2 linked regions of the Flocculibacter collagenilyticus genome follow. The protein of the gene in region 1 interacts with the protein of each later gene in a pairwise test. Links are inferred from orthologs where the notes say so. Each region holds a gene or a part of one and is shown in the gene's direction. Other genes may lie near its edges. The genes, in order: uvrB and uvrA.

The links.
Region 2: the proteins of uvrB (region 1) and uvrA interact in binary tests that used the Escherichia coli proteins (3 or more experiments, as listed by UniProt). The link is inferred for Flocculibacter collagenilyticus from one-to-one orthologs.

The regions. Positions count from the first base shown.
Region 1 is NZ_CP059888.1:1,557,732-1,573,232, forward strand. Bases 5,290-8,226 are described here. They hold uvrB (excinuclease ABC subunit UvrB), read left to right. Parts: upstream 5,290-5,726; coding sequence 5,727-7,727; downstream 7,728-8,226. Other genes in these bases: HUU81_RS06945 (MATE family efflux transporter), read left to right, coding at 5,290-5,715; HUU81_RS06955 (class I SAM-dependent methyltransferase), read left to right, coding at 7,720-8,226. Also shown: electron transport complex subunit RsxA, read right to left, coding at 1-283; HUU81_RS06925 (EAL domain-containing protein), read right to left, coding at 560-2,485; more of HUU81_RS06945, read left to right, coding at 4,339-5,289; more of HUU81_RS06955, read left to right, coding at 8,227-8,664; HUU81_RS06960 (DUF2164 domain-containing protein), read left to right, coding at 8,669-8,917; HUU81_RS06965 (DUF2254 domain-containing protein), read left to right, coding at 9,190-10,527; HUU81_RS06970 (SulP family inorganic anion transporter), read left to right, coding at 10,744-12,300; HUU81_RS06975 (M2 family metallopeptidase), read right to left, coding at 12,399-14,261; HUU81_RS06980 (TetR/AcrR family transcriptional regulator), read left to right, coding at 14,543-15,181; HUU81_RS06985 (acyl-CoA dehydrogenase), read left to right, coding at 15,203-15,501. UniProt on the Escherichia coli protein: The UvrABC repair system catalyzes the recognition and processing of DNA lesions. A damage recognition complex composed of 2 UvrA and 2 UvrB subunits scans DNA for abnormalities.
Region 2 is NZ_CP059888.1:3,326,854-3,342,770, forward strand. Bases 7,692-11,044 are described here. They hold uvrA (excinuclease ABC subunit UvrA), read left to right. Parts: upstream 7,692-8,018; coding sequence 8,019-10,844; downstream 10,845-11,044. Other genes in these bases: HUU81_RS14820 (tellurite resistance TerB family protein), read right to left, coding at 7,692-7,789; HUU81_RS14830 (hypothetical protein), read right to left, coding at 10,892-11,044. Outside these bases: HUU81_RS14770 (IS5 family transposase), read left to right, coding at 1-425; HUU81_RS14775 (ArsR/SmtB family transcription factor), read right to left, coding at 649-1,323; HUU81_RS14780 (NIPSNAP family protein), read left to right, coding at 1,403-1,741; HUU81_RS14785 (antibiotic biosynthesis monooxygenase family protein), read left to right, coding at 1,738-2,037; HUU81_RS14790 (LysE family translocator), read left to right, coding at 2,066-2,698; HUU81_RS14795 (hypothetical protein), read right to left, coding at 2,842-3,237; HUU81_RS14800 (hypothetical protein), read right to left, coding at 3,338-3,703; HUU81_RS14805 (hypothetical protein), read right to left, coding at 3,739-4,857; ssb (single-stranded DNA-binding protein), read right to left, coding at 5,217-5,873; HUU81_RS14815 (MFS transporter), read right to left, coding at 5,892-7,262; more of HUU81_RS14820, read right to left, coding at 7,340-7,691; more of HUU81_RS14830, read right to left, coding at 11,045-11,512; HUU81_RS14835 (acyl-CoA thioesterase), read right to left, coding at 11,519-11,914. UniProt on the Escherichia coli protein: The UvrABC repair system catalyzes the recognition and processing of DNA lesions. UvrA is an ATPase and a DNA-binding protein. A damage recognition complex composed of 2 UvrA and 2 UvrB subunits scans DNA for abnormalities.

The DNA.
Region 1 (15,501 bases):
TTTTATGCACCACCATTTCAGTAAATTGTACAACAACTGCGATCACTAAAATAAAGCTAAGTGTGCGCAAATAGGTGAGTTCAAGCGGTAATAAAATAAATTGATTGACGAGGTAACTGCAAACTGATGCTAATGTTAAAACAAATGTAGTGGCAAGCGACATTCCAATGGCAGTCTCAAGCTTACTTGACACTCCCATAAAGGGGCAAAGCCCAAGAAATTTAACTAGCACAAAGTTATTCACTAAAACAGTGCTGACGAGTAGTAACAGATATTCTGTCATTCACCAAAATCCATCATTATATAAAAACTGTGTCCACATTATTAATTATGCGGTTTGTGGCTAGTTGCAGTATAGCCGTTATTGCGTTTGAGCTGGACATTATCCGCTTTTAGTTATCAATTAACAACTTACTATTTGTATGGATTAAGTTAATTGTGCGGAATTTAAACGGTTTAGTGGGAAGGTAGATGCTGTAAATTTAATTTTTAAAAATGAGTAGTGGGATTTAGCGCAATTATTGTTAAGAGGTAATAAATGCGCTACAACGTCGGTTAACTATAATGCAGAAGGCTTACCAATAAAATAGCCTTGAGTGCCATCAATTAAAAGCTGCTCTAATACATGCTTTTCTTCTTGTGTTTCTACACACTCGGCAAATACGGTAACGCCAATTCTATGTGCTAAATCGACCATTAAGCGCATGAAATATTGATTGTTCTTATCTTCGTCAATATCTCGTGTGTAACTGCCATCCATTTTTATAAAGTCTGGTTTTAAGTCTCTAAAGAACTTAAAGGAAGTCATGCCAACGCCAAAACGTTCAACGGTAATGCGCGCACCTACACGATGTATCATGTCGATAAAACGCTTGCTGGCTTGTATGTTTTGTTGCAAGCCGTATTCAGTGACTTCAAAAATGAGTTTATTTGCTATGTTGGCGTCTTTAAGTAAACGGCGTTCAAGCCAAATCATAAATTGCTCGTTTTGTGCAGTTTTCGGAGTGATATTTATGCCGAAGTATTGATCGGTTAAATTTTTTGCCTTTATTTGGTCAAGGCATTTCTCGATAATGACCTTGTCAACATCAACTATTTTATCTAGCTTTTCGGCCATGGATAAAAAGGAGGCGGTAGGCAGAATTTGCCCTTCAGCAGTTTTAAAACGCGCGAGCACTTCAGAATAGGCTTTTGATGATCGACTGGTAGGTTGAATAGGTTGATGCAACAAACTTACGCGGGTATTAGTTAATACATCATCAATGACTTGGCGCCAATTTTGGTTACCGTACGAAGCTGATACGTTTTCAAGTACGGATGATTCTTTCTGAATAAACCAGCCATTCATCTGGCTTGATTGCGCTAAGCTGATAGCGGTATCTGCTAATGCTAGCATTTCACCTAATGGTTTGCTGACATCGTATGCAACTAAGCCTGTGTATGCGACTGAATCAATTTCAGAAAATTTTTGATATTCGTTGAACTTACTTTGTAGGTTTTGCGCAAAGCGTTCTGACTCTTTAGGGGCAATATTAGGAATGACTACACCAAAGTCAGAACCATTTAATCTAAAAATACGACTATTTGAATAAGTGCCTGCGACAGCTGAAATAATTTCAGCCACATCTATCACATACTTATCGCCTTCCTGATAACCTTTTGCGTGGTTAATCTTCATTAGCTCACTGCAACGGATAATAGCTAATACGCCAAATTCATTGGATTTTTCGTTTAATCTTTTTTCATCAAAATATTGAACAAAGCGATTTCGATTAGCAAGGCCAGTAACCGTGTCTTTGTACGCCTCGTCCATTATTTTTTCAGCAGACTGCTTCAATTCATTTGATTGCTTATCGACATGAGAGGAGAGGGCGCTCAACGCTGAAATGGTATCACTGAATTCATCTGGCAGTTTGCTCCAATCAGGATTAGCTTGATTGTCATTTTTTCTAACGTAGTTATGAATCACATCAGTAATAGTTTCAGACGTTTTTCTATAAATTCGGTTAACAGAACCTTTAAGCAAAATAATAGAGAGAAGCGCAGCGGCAAGAGGAATAATAATGGCTGCAATAAGAAGCTGCTGAAGTACTTTGTATTCTTCGTAATGAGAGGCTTTAAAGGTAACTTTTAAATCGTTGTCTTTATTGGTGATCGTTGAAGTTTTTGAGGTAAGGCCAATTTGTTCAAATAAACCTGCTAAAGCAACATGATTATTTTTTTCTTTGAAAGAGTATAAGTTGGTGCTGTCCATCTTTTGAATGACTAGCTTTTCTACGTCTAATCCATTTTTTAATTGACGAGATAATAATTTTGATTCGGATACAAGGTTACTTGTAAGAAATTGATTGACGGCGCTAGACACATTTTTATGTTTATGTTCTATGATGCTGCCAAAGCCAGTGAAAATAACACTTACAAGAACACATATCATAATGATGAATGTGGCAAACTGCTTCAATGCTAGTAGAGTAAATGATTTCATATTTTACCTGATGCAACCTGATTTTTTATTATTATTCCAGCTTAATACAACGCATTATTATCTAGATATAAGTGATTTTATCCATAAATAATCATTTAAAAATAAAGCTATTAGGTACGAACTGTGGAATTTTAACTCAATACGCGCATTAAGTATAACGAATCAACTAAAAATTTTAAGGTTATCTGAATAAAATTATAGAAATTAAGAAGTGAGGTAATTAAAAGTGGCTCCCCCTCCCCGATTTGAACGGGGGACCTGCGGATTAACAGTCCGTCGCTCTAACCAGCTGAGCTAAGGGGGAACAGCAATACTTTTAATCAAACTTTGAAGTGGCTCCCCCTCCCCGATTTGAACGGGGGACCTGCGGATTAACAGTCCGTCGCTCTAACCAGCTGAGCTAAGGGGGAATCGCCGTTTGATTTGTTAAAACTTCGAGTTGGCTCCCCCTCCCCGATTTGAACGGGGGACCTGCGGATTAACAGTCCGTCGCTCTAACCAGCTGAGCTAAGGGGGAATCACGTCGTTTCAACGGGGCGCAATATTAAGGATCTTGATTAAAACTGTCAACACCTTGTTTTAAATAATTCTGACAAATAGGTTTGTTTGGCTATTGTTTGTTCATTTAAGGCAATTTAGATTTAATTTTAATCATTTATACTGTGTTGTCATATGCACAAGCTTACCTGCATGGTGAATTAGATGGAGTCTATAGGAATAAATCAGGCGTAGTGTTCGTGAAAAAGTCTACATTACTTATGCAGCGGTACATAAGACAGCTGTATATAAAGAGCCGTACATAAAGATAAAGACACGTTTGAAAGAGTAATCTGAGAGATGACAGGCTAATCCATCAATGAGCGAGCGGAGGCCATCGGGTTTATTACACATTAATATGTGCCTCAATATATGCTTCAATAGGCGTCTCGTTAAAAGCTTACCCCTTAGAAGTTGGATCGGCTTATAAACATAATGAGTAAACTATATTCAGTAACCTACTTTCAGTAAGCAACTTTCAGTAAGCAATATTCAGCAAACTATAAGATATCTGAGCTTAACCAGCATATTTATTAAAGTAGTTCAAAATAAGTAGTTTGAATCTATGAATAATAACTAACTTAGGCAACTTAATTTTTGTTGGCACACATCCACTGTATTAATAAACAGTAGTTGTTGATAAAGTTTTTTTCGTTGAGTTCAGTAATAATAAGGGCTAGGGAGAATTGTCTTGTTAAGTTTTCCGTAATTTTAAAGGGCTAGACTTAGTTATCCACCATATCTGTGGATAACTCTGTTCATTAAACCCTTAAGGTATGTGTAAAGCCAATAAAAACGGCTCTTTCAAGCTGATTGGTAAAAAATTAAACAATTGTATTAAAGCTATATAAATCAAATAGATATGTTATTTAAAGTGATTTTTTACTTTTCAGATAAACTCAGAGAAAGATTTCATTCCAGCTACATCTATTTTGTGAACATTATTAAGTAACAAGTGCAAAGATTAAGTAAAATCAACTTTTTTTAGTTAAAAAAATTTTAAAATGGCTTCTCACGCAAGTCGCTTTATTTGAGTAGATGACGTCGTGATTTCACGAAGATATCGTTTTAATGCCAACCTGTATTACTGTAATAAAAACTTAATATAGTAAAATTTACTCACTTCTTAACATTTACATCCCGAACTAAGAATAAAAAGAACATGGTAACGCGTTCCTATAGTTATACTTATGTATATATCTGCTAAGTAATACCTTTTAATATGCTAATTTTGAAAGAATTTAAATAGCATGCAGGCGGCATATTGCTTAGAATACTTAACTCTCTTTTCTTATCAATTAGGTTGCGACTTATTAATGAGTAAATCTAAGCCACCTGTAGACTTATTGGCAGGCGATATTCCCAATACATTAAAGCGCATGACAGTACCTATGATAATGGGAATGGTGTTGCTAATGACGTTCAATATAGTAGACACATTCTTTGTAGGCATGCTGGGCACTGAACCACTAGCAGCGATTAGTTTTACTTTTCCAATTACCTTTACAGTAATTAGCTTAGCTATAGGCCTAGGTATTGGCACGTCAGCAATTATTGCCAAAGCACTAGGAGCAGGAAATGTAGATGAGGCCAAAAGTGATGGAACTTGCTCGCTTTTACTCTCGTTTATTTTAGTCGGGTTACTTTCCACAGCCGGCTATTTTTTAATAGAGCCTTTATTTACTGCTTTGGGAGCTACACCGGCATTGCTTCCATTAATTCATTCATATATGGAAGTATGGTTTTTTGGTAGTGTTTTCTTAATCACACCAATGATAGGCAATAGTGTATTAAGAGCCAGCGGCGATACTAAAACGCCAAGCATAATAATGGCCTTAGGTGGGGCAATGAATGCTATTTTAGATCCAATACTGATTTTTGGTTTTGGTCCGGTTCCCGCCATGGGCATTCAGGGCGCAGCCATTGCAAGTGTGATTGCATGGACGATAGGCTTTTGCATCATCATATATATATTGGCTGTTAAGAAAGAACTGATTCATAAATTGCCGCCTAGACCACGTGTATTTGCTCCAATAGCGGCAAAAATAATGAAGATAGGTATGCCGGCAGCCGGGGCTAATATGCTTACGCCCGCCGCTATGGCGATTTTAACGGCAATTATTGCAACGTATGGTAAAGAAGCGGTTGCAGCTTTTGGTGTTGGTTCAAGAATTGAGTCGCTTGCTAGCTTGGTGGTATTAGCCCTGTCTATGACATTACCACCTTTTATTAGCCAGAACTTCGGTGCAGGCAAAATGGAAAGGGTAGAGCAGGCCTATAAAAAAACATTAAAGTTTGTTTTGGCATGGCAATTAGTTGTTTATATTTTGCTGGTTACCCTAGCGGGTGTTATTGCAAACATTTTTACAGACGATCCAAACGTTATCTCTATCATTAAATTATTTATCTACATTTTACCGCTCGGTTACGGTTTACAAGGCGTTATTATATTAAGTAACTCTTCATTTAATGCGCTACATAAACCGATGAATGCGTTATTGTTGAGTATTGTACGCCTATTCATTTTCTATGTGCCGTTTGCGTATTTAGGTGGTTATTTCTATGATATTCAAGGGTTATTTATTGGTGCCTTAATTGGTAATGTATGTACAGCAATGATTGCTTATAAATGGTTTATGACTCAATTTAAACAGCAAGCAGAAGCGAACCCTCAGCTAAATTCTGAAGTCTAGGAGCCGTGAAAATGGAAAGAAATTTTCAATTATCGTCACCTTATACCCCTAGCGGTGACCAACCCACCGCAATCAAGCAGCTTGTTGAAGGGCTAGAAAACGGGTTAGCGCAACAAACGCTTTTAGGGGCAACGGGCACGGGGAAAACATTCACCATGGCGAATGTAATCCAAGAAGTAAATCGCCCAACATTGTTAATGGCTCATAATAAAACGCTTGCCGCACAGTTATACGGTGAAATGAAAGAATTTTTCCCTAATAACGCTGTTGAATACTTTGTTTCATATTATGACTATTATCAACCAGAAGCTTATGTAGTCAGTTCCGATACGTTTATCGAAAAAGACGCATCAATTAATGAACATATTGAGCAAATGCGCTTGTCTGCCACTAAGGCATTAATGGAGCGTCGAGACGTTATCATCGTTGCATCTGTTTCTGCCATTTATGGATTGGGTGATCCTGAGCTTTACATGAAAATGCTATTGCATTTACGAGTTGGTGATTTAATGGACCAGCGTGTTATTTTACGCCGCCTTGCTGAAATGCAATACACCCGAAACGATATCGACTTTAAGCGTGGCACATACCGTGTTCGCGGTGATGTAATTGACATATTCCCTGCTGATTCAGATAAATTTGGTGTACGAGTTGAGCTTTTTGATGAAGAAATAGAGCGAGTAAGCTTGTTTGATCCTCTAACTGGTGCCATTGAAAAACACACCACACGTGCCACTATTTTCCCTAAAACTCATTATGTAACGCCGAGAGAAAAAATCCTTTCAGCAATAGATGAAATAAAAGTAGAGCTACAAGAACGTAAGAAGCAATTATTAAGTAATAACAAACTTGTTGAAGAACAGCGCATTTCGCAACGTACAATGTTCGATGTTGAAATGATGAACGAGCTTGGATATTGCTCTGGGATTGAAAACTACTCTCGTTATTTGTCTGGACGCGCGCCGGGTGAGCCGCCTCCAACATTAATAGATTATTTTCCTTCGGATGGATTATTAATTATTGATGAGTCGCACGTTACCGTGTCGCAAATAGGTGCCATGTACAAAGGCGACCGCTCGCGTAAGGAAAATTTAGTTGAGTATGGATTCAGGTTACCGTCTGCCCTAGATAATCGTCCGCTTAAATTTGAAGAGTTTGAGACCATTACACCTCAAACTATATATGTATCTGCAACACCCGGTAAGTACGAATTAGAAAAATCATGCGGTGAAGTTGCAGAGCAGGTTGTACGACCCACAGGACTGCTTGACCCAGAGATTGAAGTGCGGCCAGTCGCCACGCAAGTTGATGATTTATTGTCTGAAATATACCAACGCGTAGAACTGAAAGAAAGAATATTAGTAACGACTTTAACCAAACGAATGGCAGAAGACTTAACCGATTACTTGTCTGAGCATGGTGTTAAAGTAAGGTATTTACACTCTGATATCGACACTGTAGAGCGAGTAGAAATTATACGCGATTTAAGGATTGGCGAGTTTGATGTGTTAGTTGGGATAAACTTGTTACGAGAAGGGTTAGATATGCCAGAAGTCTCTTTAGTTGCGATTTTAGATGCAGACAAAGAAGGCTTTTTACGTTCAGATCGTTCTCTTATCCAAACTATCGGCCGTGCTGCTCGAAATCTACGTGGTAAAGCAATTTTATATGGCGATAAGATTACTGGCTCAATGCAGCGGGCAATTGACGAGACCAATCGCCGCCGCGAAATTCAACATGCATATAATGTTAAGCATGGCATTACTCCACAAGCACTTAATAAGAAAGTTACCGATATTATGGATGTGGGTGACGATGAAGTAGATGTAACTTATTTAAACGTTGCAGAATCGAAAACTAAATACGTAATGAAAACGCCTGCAGAGATTGCAGATGAAATAAAAACGTGCGAGAAGCAAATGCTGGAACATGCTAAAAACCTTGAGTTTGAAGAAGCAGCTGCGTTAAGAGATAAGGTAATGCAATTACAGGAAGCACTAAAGCGTGTCTGATTATAATAATATTATAGATAAGTTAAAAAGCACTCCTGTTGAACAGGGTCAATTGAAAAGGTTATTTCATGGTCGCGGGCAAACGTACCCTAATTTAGGGTTTATTAATGTTGATTATTACGGTGAAGGTTGGTTTGTTACTGTGTTTAATGAACTATCCGACGCAGAGTTTACGACACTAGAACAAGCATTAGTAGATTGCCAAGAAGCCAATTTTAGCGAGCAAGTCAGATTTATTGTTATTCAATATCGTCATGGTGTAGAAACAAAAAATAAGTATGTAACGAACACTCTTCTTCAAGTTCCTAAGCTTCCTGTGATAGCGCATGAAAACGGCATTAAATTTATAACTCGCCCCGGAGATGGACAGAATACGGGCGTTTTTCCTGATATGAAAAATGGCCGAGAATGGGTTAAAGAACAAGCCAATAATAAAAATGTGTTAAACCTATTTTCATATACGTGCGGTTTTTCGTTAGCGGCTATTGATGGTGGTGCAAACAATGTTGTTAATGTAGACATGAATAAATCTGCAATGGCGCAAGGGCAAAAAAATCATCACTTAAATGAGCTTGATTCCTCAAAAGCCAAGTTTTTAGCCCATAACATTTTTAAATCGTGGGGCAAAATTAAGAAAGCTGGTCCTTATGAGTTAATTATTATCGATCCACCGAGCTTTCAAAAAGGCAGTTTTATCTTAACGTCAGACTATCAAAAGTTACTTAGAAAAATTCCTGACTTAGCCACGGAAAATGCAGACGTAATGCTATGCGTGAACGCGCCTGAACTTGGCACTGACTTTATACATCAACAGGTTGCTGAGCATTGTCCGACGTTATCTTTTGAACAGCGCTTAGAAAATCATGCTGATTTTCCTGAGTTAGACGATGAAAAAAGCCTAAAAGTGATGTTATATAAGTTTAAGAAACAAGGTTAATGCAGTGAAGAAAATAGTATTAAATGAGCAGCAAAAAGCGTTTTTAATCAGCAAGCTACAAACTTATTTTGAAAATGAACTCGATTATGATTTGGGGCAATTCGACGCTGATTTTCTGCTAGACTTTATTGCTCAGCACTTTGGTGTTTACTATTACAATCAAGGCATAAACGATGCGCAGCAAGTTATTTCGGAAAAAGTAGAGCTTATTAATGATGCTCTGTACGAAATAGAGCAAGTAACACCTGTTTAGTATGGCTAGTATTTTTAGTAGCAAGTAGTGCAATACTAAGTAAGGCTGATAGCCACTGATTACAACAGCTCACGTCTTAACCATTCAACTGCTATTTTTAGGTGTAGGGAAGTGTATAGAATGGCAGTAATTTTTACCCTTCGTTGCAATATGTATACATATATTCTATACCTAACTATACACTAACGTATTGAATTTAAATTGGATTTATATTCAAGATACCGTTAACCTGAATCTACCGATAACGAATAGTGCTTATAAAGCGAGCGTGAATGAAAACATTATTAAATAATTACTTAGAGCGCATTCGTGCCAGCTTTTGGTTTATTCCTACCTTGATGGTCGTATTTTCAGGTTACCTTTCATTTCTATTCATAGATCTAGATAAAACCCGTCAAGGCAACATTACTTTTATCACAAAAATGTTAGGGGAGGTTGGCCCTGAAGGCGCTCGCTCTATCTTAACCATGATTGCAGGTTCAATGATTAATGTCACCAGTGTGGCATTTTCAATTACTATTGTTGCACTTACTTTAGCCTCTTCACAATTTGGTCCTCGATTATTGCGTAACTTTATGACCGACAGAGGAGTGCAATTTGTTCTCGGTACATTTATTTCAACGTTTATTTATTGCCTAATTATTTTGCGAGCAATTCATTTATCTGGTGAGCATTATTTTGTACCAAATTTATCTGTTCTGTTTGGCTTGGTATTAGCAATATTAAGCGTTGGCGTGCTTATTTACTTTATTCATCATGTGTCAGCATCCATTCAAGCTGATAACGTTTGTGAAGATGTGTATAGCGAGCTTACCCATCAAGTGCGTCGAATATTTCCCGCTGCGATTGGCAGTAGCGATTCAGGGCTTAATTTATCGGATGACGAAGTAGAGAGTATTGTTAAAAGTTATGCGGATAATAAATTCGAGATAACGGCACCGCGCAGTGGTTATTTGCAGGCGGTTGATCATGAAAGGCTATTGGCATTTGCAACAGAATACGACTACATAGTTCAACTTGATATCAGTCCAGGCGATTATATTTTTACAGGCTCATGTTTACTTACGGTATGTAGTAAAACGCGAATTGATGCAAAAACTACGAATAACTTGGCTGATTTGTTTTTTATTGGAACACAACGAACACCCGAGCAAGATGCAGAATTTGCTATTAGACAATTAGTGGAAGTGGCTATTCGTGCTTTATCTCCGGGTATTAACGACCCTTATACCGCATTAGGTTGTGTAGACCGCTTAGCTTCTACAATGTGTTATCTTACTGACAAGTCATTTCCTTCCCCCCATCGTTTTGACGATAATAATAAACTAAGAGTGATTGCCAAAACGGTCACTTTTTCTGGCATGTTAAACGAGGCATTCGATCAAGTAAGACAGTACGGAATGACGAGTATTTCAATAATCATAAGGCTGTTAGAAGCGCTTACTGCTATTGCTAAACAAGCTAATACACAAGAACAACGAAGCGCGATTGAGCGACAAGGCAATATGATTTTCCGCGGTAGCCAAGCGAGTGTTAACGAGCCGAACGATTTAGAAGATATTAAACTTCGTTATGATAAGTTAATGGAAGTCTTGTCTAATCATGCCTAGGCCTTCTATATTTAAACAGCTTTACACGCTTCATCAGAGCCTAACATAGTACCTAAATAGATAATGAAGCAGCTAATTTGAGCTGCATAGTGGTGTTTTGTTGCGGGTTAACCTCAGGTTTGTTAGCATTCACGCCATTTTTGCCAAGGTGGTAAAAAAGCGGTAGGGCATTAGCACATATGGTGCTAATTCGGTCAGAGGGTTTAGTACTTTTTTATGTTTAATTTATTAACAAAAACAAGCTCATCAGTTAAAAATGATGTGTTATCGGGTTTAACTGTAGCGTTAGCTTTAGTACCAGAAGCGGTTGCATTTGCCTTTGTTGCAGGTGTTGAGCCTTTGGTTGGTTTATATGCTGCATTTATGATTGGTTTGATTACCTCTATTCTAGGTGGTCGTCCGGGGATGATCTCTGGTGCAACAGGTGCACTTGCTGTGGTTATGGTTGCATTAGTGGCGCAACATGGCGTGCAGTATTTATTTGCTACCGTTGTATTGATGGGGATTCTACAAGTACTGGCAGGCGTGTTTAAACTGGGTAAGTTTATCCGTATTGTGCCGCATCCAGTAATGCTTGGTTTTGTTAATGGATTAGCCATTGTTATATTTTTAGCGCAGTTAGGGCAATTCAAGGTGCCAGATGCCTCTGGCGATTTAGTGTGGATGTCGGGCGAAGCATTGTATTTAATGCTGGGTCTAGTTGCTTTAACCATGGCAATCATTCACTTTCTACCTAAACTTACTACCGCCATTCCATCTTCACTTGTCGCCATTGTAACAGTAACAGCGTTAGTACATTTACTTGGCTTAGACACGCGTACAGTCATTGATTTTGTAAAAACAATGACTAACGATGCTAATGCAACAATCGCTGGAGGGTTACCAAGCTTTATGGTGCCAGATGTGCCATTTAGCCTAGAAACATTAAGAATTATTTTCCCGTATGCGTTAGTGCTGGCAGCAATTGGTTTAATTGAATCGTTATTAACGCTGTCTTTAATTGACGAAATCACAGGCACGCGTGGTCAAAGTAATCGCGAGTGTGTGGGTCAAGGTGTTGCAAACGTTGCTACTGGTTTCTTTGGTGGTATGGGTGGTTGTGCCATGATTGGCCAAAGTATGATCAATATTAACTCTGGTGGTCGTGGACGTTTATCAGGTATATCAGCCGCATTAATGTTGCTAGCCTTTATTCTATTTGGTTCAAGCTTAATAGAGATGATCCCGCTTGCTGCCCTAGTTGGTGTTATGTTTATGGTTGTTCTGGGTACGTTTGAATGGTCAAGCTTCAGAATAATGAACAAAGTGCCTGTGGCTGATGCATTGGTGATTGTACTTGTTTCAAGTGTGACAGTATTTACTGACTTAGCGATTGCAGTATTAGTTGGTGTGGTTGTGTCTGCATTAGTATTTGCTTGGGAACATGCTAAACAAATTTATGCGACTACATTTGTAGACGAGCATGGCTCAAAAGTCTATGAATTACATGGACCGCTTTTCTTTGGTTCGGTGTCTCATTTCTTAGAGTTATTCACGGTTCAGGACGATCCTAAAGACGTTATTGTAGAGTTTAAATACAGTCGTGTTGCCGATCACTCAGCAATAGAAGCCATTGATACCTTAGCAGAGCGCTACACATCGAAAGGTAAAACATTACACATTCGTCATTTAAGTGAAGATTGTTGTAAGTTGCTGAAAAAAGCGGGTGATTTAGTGGAAGTGAATTTTACTGAAGATCCACATTATAAAGTGGTGTCAGATAAATTAGATTAAACAGTTACTTTGCTAAGTAATTAAAAAGCACTTAACGAAAAAATTCGCTAAGTGCTTTTTTTATATCGTCAATAAATCTTTGTTTATTCGACTTTTACTTACCAGCCACACTGACGGCCTTGGTTTTGTTTGTCTAACCAAGTTTTAAGCGGTGCAAAGTAATCAAGAATAGCAGTTGCGTCCATTTCTTTACTACCAGTTAACGCTTCAAGCGCTTCTTGCCACGGACGTGAAGAACCCATCTCAAGCATTGCATTTAATGCTTTACCGGCTTCTTTGCTGTTGTAAATTGAACAGCGATGAACAGGGCCTTCATTACCAGCAATTTTACAAAGTTCGCGATGGAACTGGAATTGTAAAATATGCGCTAAGAAATAACGGGTATAAGGCGTGTTTCCAGGAACGTGATATTTAGCACCCGGATCGAAGTGATTTTCGTTACGCTCTACAGGTGCCATCACACCTTGATATTTTTCACGTAAATTCCACCAAGCTGTGTTGTATTGCTCAGGCGTAATTTCGCCAGAGAATACTTTCCAACGCCATTGGTCAACAAGTAAGCCAAATGGAATGAATGCGACTTTATCCAGAGCCATTTTCATCAATAAGCCTAAGTCTTTAGACTCATCTGGTACTTTGTCTAATAAACCAATTTCTTTTAAATATCCCGGAGTAACCGATAGGGCAATGGTGTCACCAATGGCTTCGTGGAAACCATCGTTAGCACTTTCTTGATAGAAAACAGGCTGGTTTTTGTATGCACGTTGATAAAAGTTGTGACCAAGTTCGTGGTGGATAACTGAAAACTCTTCACCCGTACGTTGAATACACATCTTAATACGTAAGTCGTCTTTTGAATCTAAATCCCATGCTGATGCATGACAAACCACGTCGCGATCTGCAGGTTTCGTAAATAATGAGCGTTCCCAGAATGTATCAGGTAATGGTTCAAACCCTAAAGATGTAAAGAAGCCTTCAGCCCCTTTAACCATTTTTATTTCGTCATAGTTATGCTTTTCAAGCAGGCTTGTTACGTCGTAACCTGGATCTGCATTTTCTGGTGCAGCAATGTCGTAAATATTCCCCCAGGTTTGTGCCCACATATTTCCTAAAAGGTGTGCTGGAATAGGCTTATTTTGAGGCACTTTGTCGGTACCGTATTGCTCGCCCAATTCAGCGCGAACATGACAGTGAAGGGCATCATAAAGTGGCTTCACTTGTCCCCATAGGCGGTCAAGCTCATTGGCAAAGTCATCTGCTGGCATATCGTATTTGGAGCGCCACATTGCACCTGTGTCAGCATAACCAAACTCTTTAGCGCCTTCGTTAGCTAGCTCAACTTGACGTTGATATAAAGGTCGCATTGGCGGAGATACTTGACGCCAACCAGTCCAAATATCTAGTAATTTTTCATAGTCACGAGACGACGCCATGATTTGCGTCATATCGCCAAGGCTTAACGTTTCACCTTTATGGTTGTATTTACCTTTACCGTACATGCCACTTAGGTCGGCAACAATTTTAGACAGTTCAGCGGTTTTTTTAGCGTCTGAAGGGGCAGGGATAGTCAGGGCTAGCTTTAACTTTTCTAGCTTTCTACGCGTATCGTAATCAAGTTCAAGATTATTATATTTTGCAGCTTGATTAGCTAAGTCAACAATGATTGTAGTAAGTTTTTCGTTAATATCAGCAGCTAGTGATGCAGTATCGTCGGTAATAAAGTTTGCATAAATCCATTCTGCACGGCTTGCTTCGTAATATAGATCTGCAAGTTGTTTACCTGCCTTATCAACAAATGCTTTCGCTTCTTTTGCAGTTGGTTGATGATTTAACGCTTCTTTAGATAATTCTGCAGAAGAGGCTGGTTTAGCATTAACCAGCTGTTCACCACAACCACTTAATGCTAACGATGAAATAACCGTTAAAGCAGTAAGTGAGAGCTTGAATGACTTTGTTCTCATTTTTATAAGTCCTATTGTTTAAATTCGCAGCCAGTATATAGCATTCCAGCAAAGAGAAAAATACACAGTATTTGGCATATGTGTGGTAATTTTTGATCATTTTATTCTTACAAAATTCATGGGCTAATGATCATTAGCCGCTAGCATTCTTGAGGATCGCGACTAAATTTATAATGTGCTTAGATGACTTGACATAAACAAGGTTAAAACGTAAATTCAAACACCTGTTTAATACGGTTGTTTTATGCAGCTGTTTGACGTTTGTTTTAAAAGGTAAATAATTGTCGACCAAAGAAAAAATTCTTGATGCAGCTGAAACACTATTTTCGGAGAACGGATTTAGTGATACTTCATTGAGACAAATCACCAGCGAAGCGGGCGTTAACCTTGCTTCAGTTAATTATCACTTCGGCTCTAAAAAAGAGCTTATTCAGCAGGTGCTTGAACGCTATTTATGCGTTGTTATGCCAGCATTAGATGACGAAATTGATAAGCTGCTAGATACCAAAAAAACGCCGAATTTAGACGATGTTTTTTCAGTACACATTCGACCCTTGTTAATGCTTAATGAACTAAAGCCCAATGGTACTCGTATATATTTGAAGCTATTGGGTAGAGGTTATTACGATAGCCAAGGACATCTTCGTAAATATCTATATGCAAATTATGGTAAGCCACTAGATAGATTTATTTCACTCATTCACACCGCATACCCTGAGCTACCAGCAAGCGAAGTCTTCTGGCGCTTGCATTTTACGTTGGGAACTGCTGTTTTCACAATGGCATCAATTGATGCATTGTCAGAAATTTCTACAGCTGATTTTAATCAAGACGTAACCATTAAACACGTGATAGAAAAGGTTATCCCTTTTATATCGTCTGGATTCGCGGCACCGTTTACGCCGCACACTGATCGTTAGTATTACTAAGAGGAAATAACCATGGAGTTTATTTTTATTATTTTGATTGCGCTAGCAATCATACTTGGCGTTGGCAATATACGCCGAAAACTCATAACCGAACCTGTTTTTAAAATCTTCAAAAAAATATTACCCCCTATGTCGACTACTGAACGTGAAGCGATGGAGTCCGGCGATGTATGGTGGGATGGTGACTTATTCCAAGGTAAGCCTGACTGGAAAAAGCTGCATAATTTTCCAAAACCAAAACTTAATGAACGCGAGCAAGCATTTTTAGACAATGAAGTGCAAACGCTGATTAAAATGCTAGACGACTTCAA
Region 2 (15,917 bases), 1.8 Mb from region 1 along the record:
TAGGTAAAAGCCGTGGTGGTAAATCAACTAAAATACACTTGGCGGTTGATAGTTGTGGTTTGCCAGTTCACTTTGAACTATCAGGCGGGCAGGTTCATGACGTATGTTATGGCAAAAGCTTAGTGGTTTCATCACCAGATGCCGAAGTGGTAGTTGCAGATAAAGATTATGATAGTCAATCGCTTAGAGAGCTAATAAAAAGTCGCAATGCTAAGCATGTGATACCGAGAAAAGGTAATAGTAAGCAAGGAAATGACGACATTGATTGGTCTATGTACAGATATCGTCACTTAGTTGAAAATGCGTTTTTGAAGATAAAGAAACATCGAGCAGTAGCAACTCGATATGACAAATTGGCTAGAAATTACATGAGCGTGGTAGCCCTTGCTTTTTCACTCATGTGGCTACCGATGTGGGTTGATTAGAAAATGTACTCGAAAGATCAACACGCTCTAGTTTTAGTTCATGAACTAAACATATAATTCTAATTTAGTGATAGGCAATTATAATTAAAATATAGCAAGTATACTTTTCTTCATTCTGGCTATACAGGGAAAATTTTGAACTTGTTTCAGAGGTAGATTGCTTGATTATGTATTCTTTTAAAATGACTTTGGTCCGAGTTTTAAGCCGCGTAAATGCATAGAATCAAAACTCATATTGTTTTCTAAACTTTTTTAGTCCTTGTGGCGTAAAATGAATAGCTCTGGAATCTAAGTCCTGTTTAGCCCATTCTCGCTTTATCGCATTATTCAAAACCCATTGCCCCAAATGTCCAGCTAAGTGACTCCTTCTTTCGCTCCAATCTAAACAAGACTTACACAAAGGTCTTTTACCTTTGCCGAATATACTAATATCCACGCCTAAATTATTGAATTTGACTTGTCCTTTTTCCGTTAACTTAACATATTCGTTAATTTCTATCATCCAGCCATTGTTAATTAGAGCGTCAAATAGCTCTACACCAAGCTCACCAGCCAGATGATCGTAACATATTCTAGATTTTCTCAATCTGTCATTAGGCGGGCCTGTAAAAACGCTACCATCAGAAACAGGGACACTAAGGTTCAGTAACTGCTCAATTAGTTCTGCTACTTGCTTACTCTTCAACTGAAAATATTTATGTCTGCCTTGCTTTCTAACCTGTAGCAATTCACCTTCAAGTAATTTTGTTAGGTGACTGCTAGCGGTCTGGGGAGTGATATCTGCCACAACTGAGAGTTCAGTTGCAGTAAGGGCTTTCCCACTCATTAAAGCAATTAACATTTTAGAGCGGGCTGCATCTCCAATTAAACTTCCTATATAAGCAATGTTCGGTTCCATTTTACTTTCACAGTACGACAACTATCGAAGTATTGTCTTCTAAGAAGATATAGGCTGTCAAAAACATTGGAGAATAACATTGAAAATTACTTGTTTTATTGAATACCAGATCGACCCATTTAACTCAGATAAGTTTGAAGAGTACGCTGATAATTGGGGGACGATCATCCCTGAATGTGGCGGTGAACTCTTGGGTTATTTTTTGCCCCACGAAGGGACTAACGATACAGCCTATGGATTAATTAGCTTCGATTCCTTAGCTCGATATGAGGAATATAGAGCGAGATTGCGCCAGTCTGACCTTGGCAAAACTAACTTTGAATATGCTCAACAAGAACAGTTTATTTTAAAAGAAAAACGTACATTCTTACGAGCTATTCCCTCTACATATATGAAGAAATCTAAGGAGAATAAATGATAGCAGTCATTTTTGAAGTCATACCAAATTCAGAAGGTAAAAATAGCTACTTTGAGATTGCCGAGATACTAAAACCATCGCTTGCTAAGATTGAAGGGTTTATTTCAGTAGAGAGATTTCAAAGTTTATCTAATAAGGATAAATATTTATCGCTTTCATTTTGGGAGGATGAAGCCGCAGTTTCACAATGGAAAATGAATACCGAGCACCAGTTGGCACAAAATAAAGGTAAGCAAGAACTGTTCAATGAATACAGAATTCGCGTTGGTAACATCCTCAGGGATTATGGAACCTAAATTAACTACACAGTGGTGAAAATAAAAAATGAATATTGAACTTGTTCTTGGCTATTGTGCGATCATTACTATATTACTGATCACTCCCGGCCCATCAGTACTTTTATCAATTAACAATGGTGTTAACTATGGAAGGAAAATCGCTGCCATTGGCGTTTTAGGGAACGTATTTGCTTTTCAGTTATTAACCTTAATTAGTGCCAGCGGCATAGGAGTTGTCCTAATAACATTCAAAGATATATTGATAGTGCTTCAGTTAATTGGAGCTGGCTATCTTTGTTATTTGGGGTTGAAAATACTCTCATCTCCTGTAGCCAAGCTTGGTGCGAAAGAGGTTAAATCGTCTTTTAAGCCCTCTCCTTGGAAAATATTTAGACAAGCTTTTCTAGTCACATCATTAAACCCTAAAGCACTTGTCTTTATTATTGCATTATTGCCTCAATTTATAACGGATTCAGAAAGACTTACACCACAAATTACAATACTATGCATTGTTAGTGCTTCGATTCATTTTATGATTTATTTTAGTTATGCTCTTCTTGCCGAAAATGTTGCGCAAATATCGAGCAGTGACATCGGGAGGAGAGTATTTGATAGGTTAAGTGGTATAACTTTTTTGATTTTCGGTGTTGGTCTAGCAGTAACCAATATTGCAACTTAAACATATTTTATATCAGCATATGCAAAACTTAACTAGTCAAACAGTAGAAGGTCAGATAAAATATTTGACCTTTTGTCACGAAATAATAGTGAGACCTCTGTTTACTCTCCGCTTGCTGTCAGGTGAAATCTAAGCCCATCAATTTAGCTTCGGTTCTTTGCTGGTAGCCCAATATCAATAATGTCAGACAGTTTATTCAAATTTACCCCATCCATTTTTTGCAAATTATGCTGCCATCGGGCAAACCTTTCCAGCAAAAGGTTATTTTGATTATTCAATCTTGCGTTTTCAGTGTAAAGTCTTTCATTCTCGTTTTCGAGTTTTTCAACTTGTTTAATTAGTTCAGCGATAGTCGCATCATCATTGTCCAAATTTTCCAAAAGTTGGCTTAATTTATCAGAGCTATCAAATAGCGACTTGGCTTCTTCGATTGCAGCAGATTTTTTAAATCTAAGCTCTTCTTTCTTTAAGTCAAATGCATGTTTGATTTCATCATGCTTTGTATAAGTGTGTCTCGACGGGGGACGCTTTAGGCCCAATTCTGATTGAAGCCTTTCAGAAAGAAGATCATATGTAAGCTTACCGCTCCAACCATCAATGATCGCTAGAGTCGTTTCTTATTGTCTGTTACAAAAGCCATTAGAATTCCTCCATATCTGATAGTGCTAAGGCTGTTAAATCAAAAGTGGGAATAACATTTTGTTCATCAATATTTAATGAACGTTTAACAGGTGGTGGATCTAATTCATCAGGAACTCGGACAGGTGTACCATCTGGCCTTTTTGGATCTTCCAGCATGGCAATAATGGTTTTAATCTTGGATAACCTGAAGCCTAAAGCTGTCACCCAACGGTCTGCACCGAAAACATTATCACCAGCTTTTAATTTTGCACCCTCTAATTGCTCCTCATAAAGCTTCTCAAGGTTTCTCAGCTCATCTATGGTGTGAGGTAGACCTTTAAGACACTCATGGTCACTACAGACAGCACAGTCGCCATTTTTCACACAAGGACTTTCAGCATAGTTGTGAACGCAGTAACCTAATCCAGTGAACTGAGCGACACCTGAGAGATTAACCCCAGAGACTTGAGAGAAACTGGTAAGCCCAAATCATGTAACACGATTGCAGGAGGTGGAGACTCAGATGTATATGGCGATAAAAACTGATTGGCTTGAGCAACCGTCATGACACCTTCACCATTTACAACATGGCCTATACGCTTGGTTAGCCGTGACTTCTGTTCTTGGGTTCTACCATCGTAAGCTTTGTTTTGCTCTACATCAGCTCTACCTGACCACTTGGCAATCAACCAATCTTCTTCACCAGCTAATTTCAACTTGGTATTTAGCCAATGTCGAGGTTGGTGAGTATTCAACTTCAATCGAGAACCATCTTCATCAGTAACAGTTAACTCATCAAAAACTGATTCAATATGCCCTTTACCTGATGGACGCTCTGAACCTATAGCGTCACTCACAGCTCCGTGACTTACTATTACCCATGAAAAGGGCTTAACAGCAAAATCTTTATGAAATTCATTGTCTCTAACTAATGTAATGCAATCCCAGAGCTTTACGTCACCATAACTTGGAAAGTCACTCGTTTTATATTGATTATCAACAACACTACGGAGATCACCATATGAGGGGAACCGGATAGTAGTATCTATTGGCACATTGGTATATTTATCTAAAACTTCATTTCTGGTGCTTAGAATATTACCTTTCAACAACTCCTTTTTCCAATCGGTCACACCATTTAAATCATTAATTAAATCACTTATCCAGAGAGAATTTTGATGCGTCCAGTTAACCTCTTTCCCTTTTGCATCTTTTCCTATTTTTAAACCAATAGCACTTGCGAACTGGTCGTATGTCAACGGCTTATCGTGTGGAAAGTCAGTAGGTGTAATGCACTTGTCATGTGCTAAGAATATATCTGGGTTTTCATGAGCAAATTTCGCAGCAGCTCTGGCTGGTGCTGAAATATCAATAAGTCGATCAAAAGCTTGTTTAACTACATCTTCTAAAAGCTTAGGAACCCATTTTTTGACGGGATCTCCTCCTTTTGCTGGATTCCACATCAAGTACCAACGCCCTTTATCACTTTTCTGTAATGAATTGACAGTTAAGCCATTCAATTGAACTGCTTTAATCAAGTAGAACACTTTAATAATGGAATATAATCCAATTATTAAAGTGTTAAACATCAAAACGAACAAACTGAGTTTATACGCCTGAATTTACACTTGAAGCCGTAGTATCGGTAACTGTACAAGGTTACAGCGCACCAAGGCAGCAACACCTTTGGGTATCACAGATAAGTTACTTTATAACTGGAAAGCCAAGTTGAAGCCGAGCAATCTGGAGCCAGTAGAATGTGAGCAAAGTTCCTTAAGAAAAGTGTCCTGATTTAGTCTCGTAGAACAAGTCAACATTCATTTTCTAATAAAACTAAAAAAGCCGCTTAACAGCGGCTTTCGAAATTTTTTTTCAACATTTTTATTTTTGTCTTAGGTCAAAACGGAATATCATCATCAAAGTCAATCTTAGGCTCAGCTTGCTTCACCGCTGGCTGCTGTTGTTGTGCAGGCTGTTGCTGAAAGCCACCTTGACTTTGTTGTTGTGGCTGGAATCCACCAGAATTGTGTTGCTGGGCAGGCTGTTGCTGAAAGCCACCTTGATTTTGCTGTTGTGGCTGGAAGCCTTGGTTTTGTTGTTGAGGCTGAAAACCCTGATTCATTGGCGCAGCTGCTTGTTGTTGCTGTGGTTTAAAACCACCTTGTTGAGGCTGTTGCGTATAACCACCAGATTGACCAGCATTATCGCCACGACCACCTAACATTTGCATTTGGCCGCCCATATCAACAACCACTTCTGTTGTGTACTTATCTTGACCTTGTTGGTCTTGCCACTTACGGGTTTGTAATTTGCCTTCAAAATATGCTTGAGAACCTTTCTTTAGGTATTCACCTGCAATTTCAGCCAGCTTGCCAAAAATAACAATGCGGTGCCATTCTGTTTTCTCTTGCATTTGTCCTGTGTTTTTATCTTTCCAGCTTTCGTTTGTTGCTAAACTGATATTTGCAACGGCATTACCATTAGGCATATACCTTACTTCAGGATCTTGGCCTAACGTACCAATTAAGATTACTTTATTTACACCACGTGCCATTTTCTTTCTCCAATAACTTTAACTTACTGACGCGACTAAACTTCTAGCCGCTTCAATATCAAATTCTTTATCAATTACTTTTAAATACGTTCTATTTTCTTCAACGACCACTGTAGCTTCTATTACGCCAGCTAATTCGGTAAGACGGCTCGCCAGTACTTCTGCGGTTGGGTTGTCGTTAAGTTGTGTTGCGATAGAGACTAATTTAGAACGCTGCGGAATTTGCATTCCATTTGTAATGAATAACCATAATAAACCAATTACAGCTGCCACCGCAAAGACAATTTCTAGCTGATTTGTTTGCGCTATCATACCACCTAATAAGCCACCTAAAAATGCACCGAAGAACTGACTTGATGAAAATATTCCCATTGCGGAGCCTTTCTGACCCGCAGGCGCTAAACGTGAAATAAGAGCTGGTAAGGAAGCCTCTAAATAATTAAAACCGACGAAGAAAAGCAGTACCCACAGCACAACAACTGTAAGCGATTGATGCGCAAAGTATAGTCCTAATAAACTGACTATAATCATCATAATCGCGAGTTTAAATACTTGTTTTTCTTTATTGCGTTTTGCTGCAAAAATAATCATTGGCACCATTAGCAAAAATGATCCTAACAATACGGGGAAGTACATTTTCCAATGGCTAGTAACCGTAAAGTCAAAACTGACGAGCATGGTAGGCAGTACAACAAAAATGCATGTAAGCATGAGGTGTAACAACATCACGCCGAGATCCAGCCGCAATAATTGCGGATGCTTTATTAAGGAAGACAATAAGTGTGGGATAGCCACGGTTTCACCTTTCGGGGCTCGATTAACCGCAGTTGGTACAAATAGTGTAACGATAGCTATACCCGATAACGCAAATACCGCAGTAAGCCAAAATAATCCAGCCAAACCAAAAGCATCAGCCAATAGTGGCCCTAATACCATGGCGATGGCAAAAGATATACCGATACTCATGCCTATTACAGCCATGACTTTTGGTCTTTGCTCGTCGCGTGTTAAATCAGCAGCTAACGCTAGTGTGGCACTTGCAATTGCTCCCATCCCTTGAATAATACGTCCAACGGTAACGCCATAAACTGAATCTGACAAAGCCGCGATAACACTACCTGCTGCAAACATGAGTAATCCAGCAATAATAACGCGGTGGCGGCCAAATCGATCACTTAACATGCCCATTGGAATTTGAAGTAAGGCTTGAGTTAGCCCATAAGCACCTATTGCTAACCCTATCCACAACGGCGAGTAGCCTTCCAATTCTTGCCCATATATTGCAATTACAGGCATTAACATAAATAGCCCAAGCATCCGCATAGTAAATACAGATGCGAGCGAAACCGCTGTTCTTTTCTCTAAAGAGTTTAAACCAGATATAGACATGAAATAATTAGATAGTTAGAAGTGAATACCAATAAAAAACTGCGGCAGTGTACCACAACTGAAAAAATGATTTCAGCTTATTTATTACACTGCTCGCTAACATGATGTTTGGTTTGTAAAAACTCACTATGCCTAACGTGTAATAAGTCTGCTACACGACGAATTAAATGTTCTTCATGTGGATCTAAATGCCCGTCAGCGTAAGCAACTTGCCACATAAGCTTTGTGAGCTCGACTTTTTCTGCATGACTGTAATGATCATTAATCTCACGTGTAAACTGATAATAATCTGTCGCTGTGTCAGCGGTATTTTCGGCCTGCTCACAAATAATGTTTAGCTCTTCGTGACTTAAGTTGAATCGCTTTTGCAATAACTCTTTAAGTACCCGCTCTTCTGTTACTTGCTTATCATCGTCTGCTTTCGCAACTTCAAACAATAATGCCGCAGCTGCTAGTTCTCTTCTATGTTTAGGTTCAGGTTGGGTGTTTTCTTTGCCTACTAATAACTGTTTAAGTGCATTTAACACATATTCACCTTTTCAATTATGGTTTGAATTACGCTGATATATTTAAATATACGTTGCTATGCAAATAAAGTAACCAGCGTATTGTTTCTAATTGTTATTTTATTCGCACGTTTTACAGCTTTGTTTAAGTGAATAATCAAAGTAGTACAGGTATAACATTAAGTTATGTCGACCTTTGTGCGACTTATGTGCCATAATTCTTCTTTTACTTTCAGGTAATCGTTGCACAATGGATAAGATTGAAGTTAGAGGCGCCAGAACCCATAATCTCAAAAATATTAATTTAGAAATTCCTCGCGACAAACTCATTGTTATTACAGGACTCTCCGGTTCAGGCAAATCTTCTTTAGCGTTCGATACTTTATATGCTGAAGGCCAGCGCCGATACGTTGAATCGCTTTCTTCATACGCTCGTCAATTTTTATCATTAATGGAAAAACCCGACGTTGATCATATTGAAGGTTTATCCCCTGCAATCTCTATTGAGCAAAAATCAACATCACATAATCCACGCTCAACAGTTGGCACTATTACCGAAATTTATGATTATTTAAGACTCCTCTTTGCACGTGTTGGCGAACCTCGGTGTCCAACTCATCAGGAACCACTGGCAGCACAAACCGTTAGCCAAATGGTAGATAAAGTATTGGCGCAAGAACAAGGTGCCAAAATCATGGTGCTAGCGCCGGTTGTGCAAGAACGTAAAGGTGAGCATTTAAAAACACTAGAAAACTTAGCTGCCCAAGGTTTTATCCGCGCAAGGATTGACGGCAATGTATGTGATTTGTCTGATCCCCCTGAGCTTGAGCTACACAAAAAGCACACGATAGAAGTTGTTGTGGATCGCTTAAAAGTCAGAGATGACATACAGCAGCGTTTGGCTGAATCATTTGAAACCGCGTTAGAGTTGTCAGGCGGTACGGCAAAAGTTGCATGGATGGAAGAAGATAAGTCTGAAATGCTATTTTCAGCTAATTTTGCTTGTCCGTTATGTGGCTATAGTATGACAGAGCTAGAGCCGCGTTTATTTAGCTTTAACAACCCAGCAGGTGCCTGCCAAAGTTGTGACGGCTTAGGTGAAAAGCAGTTTTTTGATCCTGACAGAGTTATTAGTAACCATGAATTAAGTTTGTCTGGCGGAGCCATTCGAGGATGGGATAAACGCAATTTCTATTATTTTCAAATGCTCACAGCATTAGCGGAACATTATGGCTTCGACCTAAATACGCCTTTCAATGAATTAGCAGCAGAACATCAAAAGGTAGTGCTAGAAGGAAGTGGACGAACCGATATTGAATTCAAATATATGAATGATCGCGGTGACGTGGTACAGCGTAAACACCCTTTTGAAGGGATATTACCTAATATGTCGCGTCGCTATCGAGAAACAGAATCTAACGCGGTGCGTGATGAGTTATCAAAATATATTAGCCATCAATCATGTCCAAGCTGTGACGGTAGTCGACTGCGTGAAGAAGCAAGAAATGTATTTGTAGAAAACAGTAAAATCAGTGATATTACCTACATGTCCATTGGCGACTCGTTAAGTTTCTTTGAACAATTAAACTTAGTAGGCCAAAAGGCTCAAATTGCTGAAAAAATTCTTAAAGAAATTCAAGATCGACTTACCTTTTTGGTGAATGTAGGGCTTAATTACTTAACCTTGTCACGCAACGCAAATACCTTATCAGGTGGCGAAGCTCAACGCATACGACTTGCTAGCCAAATTGGTGCTGGTCTTGTAGGAGTGATGTACGTACTAGACGAACCGTCCATTGGCTTGCATCAACGGGACAATGACCGCTTACTTGGCACATTAACGCACCTTAAAGAGTTAGGGAATACTGTTATTGTTGTTGAGCACGATGAAGATGCAATAAAAATGGCTGACCACGTTATTGATATTGGTCCAGGTGCTGGCGTACACGGTGGCCATGTTATTGCTCAAGGCACGGTTGACGACATAAAAGCAGAGCCAAAATCATTAACGGGGCAGTATCTTTCAGGTACCAAAGAAATTGCAGTACCAAAAATACGCCACGAACCTCAAGATGACAAGTGGTTAGCACTAAACGGTGCAACGGGAAATAACCTCAAAAATGTCAGTATCAAACTACCTATAGGACTAATTACCTGTATTACGGGTGTATCAGGTTCAGGCAAGTCTACCTTAATTAATGACACTTTATATCGTGTTGCCCACAGAGAACTAAACGGTGCTATGAGCGAAGAGCCAGCGCCATATGAAAGCGTGGATGGCATGGATCAGCTAGATAAAGTAATTGATATTGACCAAAGTCCAATTGGGCGTACGCCTCGCTCTAACCCTGCAACTTACACAGGTATATTTACTGCCATTCGTGACTTATTTGCAGGCACACAAGAAGCGCGTTCACGTGGCTACAAACCAGGGCGATTCAGCTTTAACGTTAAAGGCGGTCGATGTGAAGCATGCCAAGGTGATGGCATGATAAAGGTTGAAATGCACTTTTTACCCGACGTGTATGTACCTTGCGATGTATGTAAAGGAAAGCGCTATAATCGAGAAACGTTGGAAGTACAATATAAACAAAAGAATATTCATCAAGTACTCGACATGACTGTTGAAGATGCACGTGAGTTCTTTGAAGCGATTCCTGCAATATCTAGAAAACTTCAAACATTAATGGACGTGGGCTTGTCTTATATTCGACTTGGACAATCTGCTACCACCTTATCTGGTGGTGAGGCTCAGCGTGTAAAGCTCGCTAAAGAGTTATCGAAAAGAGATACAGGTAAAACACTTTATATTTTAGATGAACCAACCACAGGGCTTCATTTTTACGATATTCAACAGCTGCTTAATGTTATTCATCGCCTACGCGATCATGGTAATACTATTATCATTATCGAACATAACTTGGATGTCATTAAAACTGCGGATTGGATTGTCGATCTTGGCCCAGAAGGCGGTTCTGGTGGTGGTGAAATACTGGTAGAAGGTAAGCCAGAAGATATCGTTAAAAACCAACGTTCACACACCGCAAAATACTTAAAACCGTTACTCACGGCCTAATATAAAATGTAAAAAGGAGGCTTAATGCCTCCTTTCATCAAAGTATGTTAATTCAAGTCACGAACAAAATGTTCGTTATCAATCTGCCTAAAGCCTACAGCCTTTAAAAACTTCTTGTGTTCGCCATGAGTCGACTGAACTTTCAAATTAGTAATACCTAACCCTTTAAGTAGATCTAACCGTGATTCAAATAAAAATTCAGTATTTTTACGATCTCTTACATCAGGCGTAGCATAATCAATTAAAACCTCTGCTTGACCATCTTTTGCTTCAGTTAGCATAAAAAGTCCTACAGGTTTTAAGTTTCTCATGATGACAATTGTTGGCATAACTAGCCAACTCTTATCAAACTTAGGAAAAAAAGACTTTATATCTTCATAGTGTGAGTCCACCATAATTTCAACAAGTGGCCCTTTACCTGAGGCGTAATATAAAGTGTCGAACTGATCTTTAAAGCGATACATTTTCTGTAAAAAATAAACATTAGTTAAGGCAATCCAAGCATTTAAAATCATCACTGGATACGCTTCAATTAACCCGCCGTATACAGAAAAAATTGAAGCACCAAATAAATTAATCCAACGCAATTTCTTAATGTTGGACATCATTAACGATACAGCGATTAATACTGAGCCTACATAACCTACAATTTCTAACCAATCAAACATCTACTACTACTCTTGATATATGTGTTTATTAAGTTCAATTTTTATACTCTCAGAAATAGGCATCGCCTTTTTATCAGAGTAATTAAAATTCACCATGACGGTTGTACCTGAAACACATTTTTCTCCATGCTGCCAAGCTTCTTGATAAACATCAAAAGAAGCTCCGCCAACACGTGAAATGTATGTTCTCAGTTCAATTTCTTGCCCATAAAACAGCTCAGCATGAAATGTAACATCATACTTAGCGATAATTAACTGCCACTTGTTAAGATCTAAATCAGGCGTGAACAGTTTAAATACTGCATCACGAGCCCCTTCAAACCAAACAGGTAACATTGTGTTATTGATATGACCTAGTGCATCTGTGTCACTGAACCTAGGTTGAATTATTTCACTGAACATATTGTTATTCTTCTTAAATAGTATAAATAATTACTTGCAGTGTACCGCGGCTTCAAAAGATGAGAAATAAAAAATTAATCGATGATAGTTAGGCTCTTTATATTAGCAAGTATTCTTGAGCTATTTAGTGATGCAAGTCATTGCATGCCTACCTATTAATACAGATGCCCAATTTCACTCTAAGCGCACTAGTAAGCATTAGCCTATTCTTAGATCAGTACCGAACTACACCCAGCCTCTTAACTGTATCTGAACGATTAACCCCATCATTCAATGCAAATGTAAGCACTTGTTTAGTAACTGCTAATATTATCGATAGTTAATTATCCTAGATATACACACTATCCTAGCTACCTTGTAGCGCATTGAGCAATTTATTCCTAAATACCTATTCCTAAATATATACAGCTTAGTACTGAGCGCTCAATACGCATTTATAAGTACATATTTGCTAAGTACTGGCGCCTAAATAGCGAGTCTTTAACGCTAAATGCTAAATGAGGCATGCCACTTACTGAATGCTAAATACTAAATTACAAACCCCACATAGCAAAAAACCCGCTCACAGTGTGAACGGGTTTCTTTAATAGGGAGCCTGGCGATGTGCTACTCTCACATGGGATCTCCCACACTACCATCGCCGCTGTTGCGTTTCACTTCTGAGTTCGAAATGGAGTCAGGTGGTTCCACAACGCTATTGTCACCAGGCAAAATTTTGTTTGGAACAAAATTTAACGCACTTTAGTGCGGCCCGTTAGGGTCAACTACATGGATGTAGTTGATAAATTCATCCCACAATACTGGAAAAGCAAGGCCTCAATGAATAGAGGTCATACTGGAAATTGTTATAACAATTCCAGTGATAATTAAATCAGTGTCACTCAATTGATGTCTATCAATCAATCTCGTTAGCGCTTCACACAACTTTGGTGTTGTATGGTTAAGCCTCACGGGCAATTAGTACAAGTTAGCTTAACGCCTCACAGCGCTTCCACACCTTGCCTATCAACGTTGTAGTCTTCAACAACCCTTTAGAGAACTTAAAGTTCTAGGGATGACTCATCTCGAGGCTCGCTTCCCGCTTAGATGCTTTCAGCGGTTATCGATTCCGAACATAGCTACCGGGCAATGCCACTGGCGTGACAACCCGAACACCAGAGGTTCGTCCACTCCGGTCCTCTCGTACTAGGAGCAGCCCCTCTCAATCATCCAACGCCCACGGCAGATAGGGACCGAACTGTCTCACGACGTTCTAAACCCAGCTCGCGTACCACTTTAAATGGCGAACAGCCATACCCTTGGGACCGACTTCAGCCCCAGGATGTGATGAGCCGACATCGAGGTGCCAAACACCGCCGTCGATATGAACTCTTGGGCGGTATCAGCCTGTTATCCCCGGAGTACCTTTTATCCGTTGAGCGATGGCCCTTCCATTCAGAACCACCGGATCACTATGACCTACTTTCGTACCTGCTCGACGTGTCTGTCTCGCAGTTAAGCTGGCTTCTACCATTACACTAACCGTACGATGTCCGACCGTACTTAGCCAACCTTCGTGCTCCTCCGTTACTCTTTGGGAGGAGACCGCCCCAGTCAAACTACCCACCAGACACTGTCCACACTCCAGATAATGGAGCAATGTTAGAACATCAAACATACAAGGGTGGTATTTCAAGATTGGCTCCACCATATCTGGCGACATGGTTTCAAAGCCTCCCACCTATCCTACACATGTAGGCTCAATGTTCAGTGTCAAGCTGTAGTAAAGGTTCACGGGGTCTTTCCGTCTAGCCGCGGGTACACTGCATCTTCACAGCGATTTCAATTTCACTGAGTCTCGGGTGGACAGCGTGGCCATCATTACACCATTCGTGCAGGTCGGAACTTACCCGACAAGGAATTTCGCTACCTTAGGACCGTTATAGTTACGGCCGCCGTTTACCGGGGCTTCGATCATGAGCTTCGCTTACGCTAACCCAATCAATTAACCTTCCGGCACCGGGCAGGTGTCACACCGTATACGTCATCTTTCGATTTAGCACAGTGCTGTGTTTTTAATAAACAGTTGCAGCCACCAATTTTCTGCGACCGCCGTCAGCTTATGGAGCAAGTCCAATCACCGACAGCGGCGTACCTTCTCCCGAAGTTACGGTACCATTTTGCCTAGTTCCTTCACCCGAGTTCTCTCAAGCGCCTGAGTATTCTCTACCTGACCACCTGTGTCGGTTTGGGGTACGATTCGTTATTATCTGAAGCTTAGAAGCTTTTCCTGGAAGCAGGGCATCAATGACTTCCACTCCGTAGAGTGTCGTCTCGTGTCTCAGCCTAGTGTCAGTCCGGATTTACCTAAACCGACAGCCTACTCACTTTCACGTGGACAACCAACGCCACGCTCACCTACTTCTCCGTCCCTCCGTCGCAATAATAACAAGTACAGGAATATTAACCTGTTTCCCATCGACTACGCCTCTCGGCCTCGCCTTAGGGGTCGACTCACCCTACCCTGATTAACATGGGATAGGAACCCTTGGTCTTCCGGCGTGGGGGTTTTTCACCCCCATTATCGTTACTCATGTCAGCATTCGCACTTCTGATACGTCCAGCAAGCCTTACGACTCACCTTCAACCGCTTACAGAACGCTCCCCTACCACTCACCTAAAAGGTGAATCCGCAGCTTCGGTGGCATGTTTAGCCCCGTTACATCTTCCGCGCAGACCGACTCGACCAGTGAGCTATTACGCTTTCTTTAAAGGATGGCTGCTTCTAAGCCAACCTCCTGGCTGTCTGAGCCTTTCCACATCGTTTCCCACTTAACATACACTTTGGGACCTTAGCTGGCGGTCTGGGTTGTTTCCCTCTTCACGACGGACGTTAGCACCCGCCGTGTGTCTCCCGAGTATCACTTTACGGTATTCGGAGTTTGCATGGGGTTGGTAAGTCGGGATGACCCCCTAGCCCAAACAGTGCTCTACCCCCGTAAGTGTCCGCTCGAGGCACTACCTAAATAGTTTTCGGGGAGAACCAGCTATCTCCCGGTTTGATTAGCCTTTCACTCCTAGCCACAGGTCATCCCCTAACTTTTCAACGTTAGTGGGTTCGGTCCTCCAGTGCATGTTACTGCACCTTCAACCTGCCCATGGCTAGATCACCGGGTTTCGGGTCTATACCTTGCAACTCGACGCCCAGTTAAGACTCGGTTTCCCTACGGCTCCCCTAATCGGTTAACCTTGCTACAAAATATAAGTCGCTGACCCATTATACAAAAGGTACGCAGTCACCGAACAAGTCGGCTCCCACTGCTTGTACGTACACGGTTTCAGGTTCTATTTCACTCCCCTCACAGGGGTTCTTTTCGCCTTTCCCTCACGGTACTGGTTCACTATCGGTCAATTGGGAGTATTTAGCCTTGGAGGATGGTCCCCCCATATTCAGTCAAGATATCACGTGTCCCGACCTACTCGATTTCACAACAAATTCGTCTTCGTGTACGGGGCTATCACCCTGTATCGCTGTGCTTTCCAGCACATTCCACTGACTTGTAAGCTGCTTAAGGGCTAATTCGCGTTCGCTCGCCGCTACTAGCGAAATCTCGGTTGATTTCTTTTCCTCCGGGTACTTAGATGTTTCAGTTCTCCGGGTTTGCCTCTTATAGCTATGTATTCACTATAAGATACCTGCAAGCAGGTGGGTTTCCCCATTCGGAAATCGTGGTCTATAACGGTTTTTATCACCTTAACCACGCTTATCGCAGATTAACACGTCCTTCATCGCCTCCAATTGCCTAGGCATCCACCGTGTACGCTTAGTCACTTAACCATACAACCCAAAATTGTTTGACCAACTTTGTGTTAGTATGCGCTAGTTTTGTCCAAAGATGGACAATGTCGTTATGATTAATAACGACGCTCTATGAGTAATTGATTGATAATCGCAATTGCGACACCACCAAATAGAGTGACATTTACGTCATTAGCGTATGAATCAACAGTTGCCTGTTGCTCA